Regions from separate parts of the Streptomyces sp. NPDC060031 genome, predicted to be linked through region 3. Evidence: predicted binding sites of a transcription regulator. Region 3 holds the regulator's gene; each other region holds the start of a gene.
What was found. Region 3 encodes HrcA, which represses chaperone genes, less so after heat shock. Its sites were predicted from a motif close to TTNGCACTCNGNNNNNCNGAGTGCNAA; they were not measured.
Positions count from the first base shown of each region.

Region 1 (2,264 bases), on a different contig from region 3:
GGTTCACGCGACCGGCGACCTGGTCGCTGTCACCGGCACCGTCGACGATGGTGGTCTCGTCCTTGGTGATGACGACCTTGCGGGCGCGGCCGAGCAGGTCCAGGCCCGCGTTCTCGAGCTTGAGGCCGACCTCCTCGGAGATGACCGTGCCACCGGTGAGGATGGCGATGTCGCCGAGCATGGCCTTGCGGCGGTCGCCGAAGCCCGGGGCCTTGACGGCTACGGACTTGAAGGTGCCGCGGATCTTGTTGACGACCAGGGTCGACAGAGCCTCGCCCTCGACGTCCTCGGCGATGATCAGCAGCGGCTTGCCGGACTGCATGACCTTCTCGAGGAGCGGCAGCAGGTCCTTGACCGAGCCGATCTTCGAGTTGACGATCAGGATGTACGGGTCGTCGAGAGCCGACTCCATACGCTCCATGTCGGTGGCGAAGTACGCCGAGATGTAGCCCTTGTCGAAGCGCATGCCCTCGGTGAGCTCGAGCTCCAGACCGAAGGTCTGGGACTCCTCGACCGTGATGACGCCTTCCTTGCCGACCTTGTCCATGGCCTCGGCGATGAGCTCGCCGATCTGGGTGTCGGCGGCGGAGATGGAGGCGGTCGAAGCGATCTGCTCCTTGGTCTCCACGTCCTTGGCCTGGTCGAGCAGGGCGGCGGAGACGGCCTCGACGGCCTTCTCGATACCGCGCTTGAGGGCCATGGGGTTCGCACCGGCGGCCACGTTGCGCAGGCCCTCGCGGACCAGCGCCTGGGCGAGCACGGTGGCGGTGGTCGTACCGTCGCCGGCGACGTCGTCCGTCTTCTTGGCGACTTCCTTGACCAGCTCGGCGCCGATCTTCTCGTACGGGTCCTCGAGCTCGATCTCCTTGGCGATGGAGACGCCATCGTTGGTGATCGTGGGGGCGCCCCACTTCTTCTCAAGGACGACGTTGCGACCCTTGGGGCCAAGGGTGACCTTGACGGCGTCGGCGAGCTGGTTCATGCCTCGCTCGAGACCGCGCCGGGCCTCCTCGTTGAACGCAATGATCTTGGCCATCTGAAGTGGTCCTCCCGGACAGCGGTGGATTGCTCCCGGACCGCGCCCGCGCCCGCGACGGACGGCCTGAGTGCCCGGCGGTTCCTTCCCGCCGGACCCTGCGGGCCTCACCGACCCGGTCCTCGTCTTAGTAGCACTCTCACCTGGAGAGTGCTAACGCCAATGATTAGCACTCGACCCCCCCGAGTGCAAGCGGCTTCGGGCAACGCCCGGCGAAGAGGCAGGCGGGACGGGGCCGATCGGGCACGACGCACGAGGGGCCCACATCCCGTGTCCAGGATGTGGGCCCCTCGTATGCGTGGCGTCGGTGGTCGATCGCGCCGGGACTAGCCGAGTGCGAGTTTGACCATGTCCGCCTGCGGACCCTTCTGGCCCTGCGAGATCTCGAACTCGACCCGCTGACCCTCTTCAAGGGTGCGGTATCCGTCCATCTGGATGGCGCTGTAGTGGACGAACACATCCGCACCACCGTCGACCGCGATGAAGCCGTAGCCCTTCTCCGCGTTGAACCACTTGACGGTGCCCTGAGCCATGCCTAACTCCCCTATTACTGGCCCTTGCGCGGGACCGCACTTCGCGGTCCCGGGTCAGAACTTGCGCCGGAACGCCTCGACCGGGGCTGAATGTATCCGCACCGCTGCTGTCTGCAACAGGTCAATCCGACGACAATTCTGGACACGGGGAAAGATTGAAATAGAGTGAAATGCTGGCACCTTCCCGGGCAACTCGGACCCGGCATAGGGCCTCAAACACCCCATAGCGCGCTTGCATGTTGACTCAATGTCAACCCTCACACGACCCGCTCATATGCGGCGGGCAAGAACAGCGGAGGGGACTTCCCCAACTCTACCGCGCCCAATCAAGCAGAATTGCCCCCTCCGTTTATTAACGGAGGGGGCAATTCTAGATTTTACGTGTCAGCAGCACTCGTTCGCACGCCGACGGATCAGCGGCAGCCGCCCGCGACGGCCGGGATGATCGAAACCCCGGCGCCCTCCGGCGTGGCCGCCTGCAGCCCTCCCTCGAAGCGCACGTCGTCGTCATTGACGTAGACGTTCACGAAGCGGCGCAGCTTGCCCTGGTCGTCCAGGACGCGCGCGGCGATGCCCGGGTGGCTCTTCTCCAGGGACTCGATGACCTCGGCGAGGGTCGCGCCCTCGGCGGGGACCTCGGCCTTGCCGCCGGTGTAGGTGCGCAGGATGGTGGGGATGCGGACGTTGACGCTCAT
Region 1 covers NZ_JBHWVM010000005.1:107,921-110,184, reverse strand. The annotation lists gene groL (chaperonin GroEL) at 1-1,036, opposite strand, end outside; gene ACFWB8_RS03665 (cold-shock protein) at 1,363-1,569, opposite strand; gene ACFWB8_RS03660 (MoaD/ThiS family protein) at 1,983-2,264, opposite strand.
Region 1: the regulator HrcA is predicted to act here: its motif matches at 1,203-1,229, upstream of groL (chaperonin GroEL).

Region 2 (2,264 bases), on a different contig from region 3:
CCTCCATACGCTCCTGGTCGGAGACCATGTACGGCGAGAGGTAGCCCTTGTCGAAGGCCATGCCCTCGGTGAACTCCAGCTCCAGGCCGAAGGTGTTGGACTCCTCGACGGTGATGACACCGTCCTTGCCGACCTTGTCCATCGCCTCGGCGATGAGCTCGCCGACCTGCTGGTCCTGCGCGGAGAGCGCGGCCACGGCAGCGATGTCGGACTTGTCCTCGATCGGGCGGGCGGTCGCGAGGAGCTCCTCGGACACGGCCTTGACCGCGGCGTCGATGCCCTTCTTCAGGGCGGCCGGGGAAGCGCCGGCGGCGACGTTGCGCAGGCCCTCGCGGACGAGCGCCTGGGCCAGCACGGTGGCGGTGGTGGTGCCGTCACCCGCGATGTCGTTGGTCTTGGTCGCCACCTCCTTCACGAGCTGGGCGCCCAGGTTCTCGTACGGGTCATCCAGCTCGACCTCGCGGGCGATGGTGACACCGTCGTTGGTGATGGTGGGGGCGCCGAACTTCTTGTCGATGACGACGTTGCGGCCCTTGGGGCCGATCGTCACCTTGACCGTGTCGGCCAGCTTGTTGACGCCGCGCTCGAGGGCGCGACGGGCGTCCTCGTCAAACTTGAGAATCTTCGGCATGGGAGCGGTTCAGCCCTCTCGTTGCGATCCCCGGCCGCTCACCGCGACCGCCTAGAACGAACTACGCCCCTCGCCGCCCGGCATCAGCAGGGGTGACCAGGGGCGTAGCTCAAAACAAAACTGGAGAAGTGACTTACTTCTCGACGATCGCGAGCACGTCGCGGGCCGAGAGGACGAGGTATTCCTCGCCGTTGTACTTCACTTCGGTGCCGCCGTACTTGCTGTACAGCACGACGTCGCCGACGGTGACGTCCAGCGGGAGACGCTGGCCGTCCTCGAAGCGGCCCGGACCGACCGCGAGGACGACGCCCTCCTGGGGCTTCTCCTTCGCGGTGTCCGGGATGACCAGGCCAGAGGCCGTGGTCTGCTCGGCGTCGAGCGGCTGGACCACAATGCGGTCCTCAAGCGGCTTGATGGCAACCTTGGAGCTGGTGGTCGTCACGATCCGACCTCCCCCTTCGGAGATCCGGGGTTAACTGTCTGAGGTGGCGACCAGGTCGATCCGTCGTCGCGGGTGCCGGACCTGCCTGTCGCTGTGTTGGCACTCACCAGGGGCGAGTGCCAGACGCGAGACTATTCCGGCGATTAGCACTCGGTCAAGCGGAGTGCCAATTCACGACCGTCGGCGTTGCGCGGACCGGGCCCCGCAGCCCGTGTAAATCCGCGCGCGCGGACGACTCGTGGGCGCTACTGTCCGCGCCATGACCAGGAAAAACTCCGGTGTGCGGTGGGTGCACGCCCTCCCGATCGCCGTCGGCCTCGCATGCGGGATCTACGCGTTCTCATTGGCCGTACCGCGGCTCGTGACCCAGCTGACGGGGGTGGAGGGCACCTTCCGCGCGGAGCGGTGCACCTGGGAGGGGACCTCGCACACGGACCGGCGGGCGGCGTGCGAGGGGTCCTTCACCGCGTCCGACGGATCGTTCACGATCCTCCGGATCGATGCCGAGACCCCGTTCGACACCCCTCCGACCGAACCGGTCGCCTCCCGGGTCAGCGGCCCGTCGGCCGACCAGGCCGTACGCCCGGGCATAGCCGGCTCGCTGGCACCCATGGGCCTGGGCCTGGCAGCCCTCGCCTTCCCGGCCTGGGCCCTGACCGCGGCCACCCGCGACGTCCTCGCCCGGCGCCGCGCCGCAGCCGCCGGACCGGCGCCGCTTCCGGACCCGCCGCCGATCGGGGCGACGCCGGGGGACGCGTCCGATATGTGACGCTGGAGCGATGCGCATCCTCGTGGTCGAAGACGAAGTCGGCCTCGCCGAGTCCCTGCGGCGCGGCCTGTCCGCCGACGGGCACTGGGTCGAGGTCGCCCACGACGGCCACCGCGGCCTGGAACTCGCCCTCGCCGGCGGAGCCACGGGCGGCGGCGCCGGGTACGACGTCGTCCTCCTCGACCTGATGCTCCCCGGCCTCACCGGCTACGAGATCTGCACCCGCATGCGCGCCCAGGGCGACCCCACCCCCGTCCTGATGCTGACCGCCAAGGACGGCGAGTACGACGAGGCCGAAGGCCTGGACTCCGGCGCCGACGACTACCTCACCAAGCCGTTCTCCTTCGTCGTCCTCGCCGCGCGCCTGCGCGCACTCGCCCGCCGCGCCGGCGCCCCCGACCGCGGCGCCACCCTCCAGGCCG
Region 2 covers NZ_JBHWVM010000026.1:57,148-59,411, reverse strand. The annotation lists gene groL (chaperonin GroEL) at 1-631, opposite strand, end outside; gene groES (co-chaperone GroES) at 765-1,073, opposite strand; gene ACFWB8_RS14715 (hypothetical protein) at 1,333-1,842, shown strand; gene ACFWB8_RS14710 (response regulator transcription factor) at 1,853-2,264, shown strand, end outside.
Region 2: the regulator HrcA is predicted to act here: its motif matches at 1,217-1,243, upstream of groES (co-chaperone GroES).

Region 3 (2,264 bases):
GGCACTTGGTGCCCAGCGCCGCCGCCGTCATCGGGATGGTGACGGTGCAGTGCAGGTCGTCCCCGCGCCGCTGGAAGGTCGGGTGCGGCAGCTCGTGGATCTCCACGTACAGGTCGCCGGCGGGGCCGCCGCCGGGGCCGACCTCGCCCTCGCCCGCGAGCTGGATCCGGGTGCCGTTCTCGACGCCGGCCGGGATCTTGACCGTCAGGCTGCGGCGGGAGCGGACCCTGCCGTCGCCCGCGCACTCGGGGCACGGGGTCGGGACCACGGTGCCGAAGCCCTGGCACTGGGGGCAGGGGCGCGAAGTCATGACCTGGCCCAGGAAGGACCGGGTGACCTGCGAGACCTCACCGCGGCCGCGGCACATGTCACACGTCTGCGCCGAGGTGCCGGGGGCGGCACCCTCGCCGGAGCAGGTGGTGCAGATGACGGCCGTGTCGACCTGGATGTCCTTGGTGGTGCCGAAGGCGGCCTCGTCCAGTTCCAGGTCGAGGCGGATCATGGCGTCCTGGCCCCGGCGGGTCCGCGAGCGCGGTCCGCGCTGCGAGGCCTGGCCGAAGAAGGCGTCCATGATGTCGGAGAAGTTGCCGAAGCCACCGGCTCCGAATCCGCCCGCGCCACCGCCGCCGCCGCCGCCCGAGGAGGACAGCGGGTCGCCGCCGAGGTCGAAGACCTGCTTCTTCTGCGGGTCCGAGAGCACCTCGTAGGCCGCGTTGATCTCCTTGAAGCGCTCCTGCGTCTTCGGATCCGGATTCACATCCGGGTGGAGTTCACGCGCGAGGCGCCGGAAGGCCTTCTTGATCTCGTCCTGCGATGCGTCGCGGCGCACGCCGAGTACGGCGTAGTAGTCCGTGGCCACTTACGACTCCGCCAGGATCTGTCCGACGTAACGTGCCACTGCGCGTACCGCTCCCATCGTTCCGGGGTAGTCCATGCGGGTCGGTCCGACCACGCCGAGTTTGGCGACTGCTTCGCCGCCCGAACCGTAGCCGACCGAGACGACCGACGTGGAGTTCAGTCCCTCATAGGCATTCTCATGCCCGATCCGTACGGCCATTCCCGACTCACTGGCCTCGCCCAGCAGCTTGAGGAGCACGACCTGCTCCTCCAGCGCTTCGAGCACCGGCCTGATCGTCAGGGGAAAATCGTGTCCGAAGCGGGTGAGATTGGCGGTGCCGCCGATCATCAGCCGCTCTTCGGCTTCCTCGACCAGGGTCTCGAGGAGGGTGGCCAGGACGGCCGTGACCGTAGCCCGGTCCTCCGCGTCGAAGGACTCCGGCAGGTCCTGCACGAGCGGCGGCACGTCCGTGAACCGGCGGCCGACGACCCGGCTGTTGAGCCGCGCCCGCAGATCGGCGAGCGAGTTCTCGCCGAAGGGGGTCTGGCAGTCGATCAGCCGCTGCTCGACCCGGCCGGTGTCCGTGATCAGCACGAGCATCAGGCGCGCGGGCGCGAGCGAGAGCAGTTCGACGTGCCGGACGGTGGAGCGGGTCAGGCTCGGGTACTGGACGACGGCGACCTGCCGGGTCAGCTGCGCGAGCAGCCGCACGGTGCGGCCGACCACGTCGTCGAGGTCGACGGCGCTGTCCAGGAAGTTCTGGATGGCCCGGCGCTCGGGCGACGACAGCGGCTTGACCCCCGCCAGCTTGTCGACGAAGAGCCGGTAGCCCTTGTCCGTCGGGATCCGGCCGGCGCTGGTGTGGGGCTGGGCGATGTAGCCCTCGTCCTCCAGCACGGCCATGTCGTTGCGCACGGTCGCGGGCGACACGCCGAGCCGGTGGCGCTCGGTGAGCGCTTTGGAGCCGACCGGCTCCTCCGTCCCGACGTAGTCCTGGACGATGGCGCGCAGCACTTCGAGTCTGCGTTCGCTGAGCATCGCGCACACCTCCAGCTCTGGTCCGTTGCCATGTTTGTTGGAACCCGGTCGTTGGCACTCTGTGCGTTCGAGTGCCAGAGATCCCCCGCTCAGTGTACGGCCGGGTAGTCAGGCCCTGGCAAGGGCGGCCCGTCACGGTAGCGTCGCGGCATGGACGTGCGTTGGGAAGAGGCGGGCTGGGAACGGCTGACCGGACGGGCCGGACGGCGGCGTCTTCCGGTGTGGGACTGCACGGTGGGGCTGGTGGTGGGGGACGAGTCGGTACTCCTGATCGACCCCGGATCGTCCGTACGGGAGGGCTCGCAGGTGCGGGCCGAGGCGGAGCGGCTGGCGGGCCGTCGCGTGACCCATATCGCATTTACGCACGGCCATTTCGACCACGTCCTCG
Region 3 covers NZ_JBHWVM010000051.1:10,135-12,398, forward strand. The annotation lists gene dnaJ (molecular chaperone DnaJ) at 1-859, opposite strand, end outside; gene hrcA (heat-inducible transcriptional repressor HrcA) at 860-1,876, opposite strand; gene ACFWB8_RS22305 (MBL fold metallo-hydrolase) at 2,027-2,264, shown strand, end outside.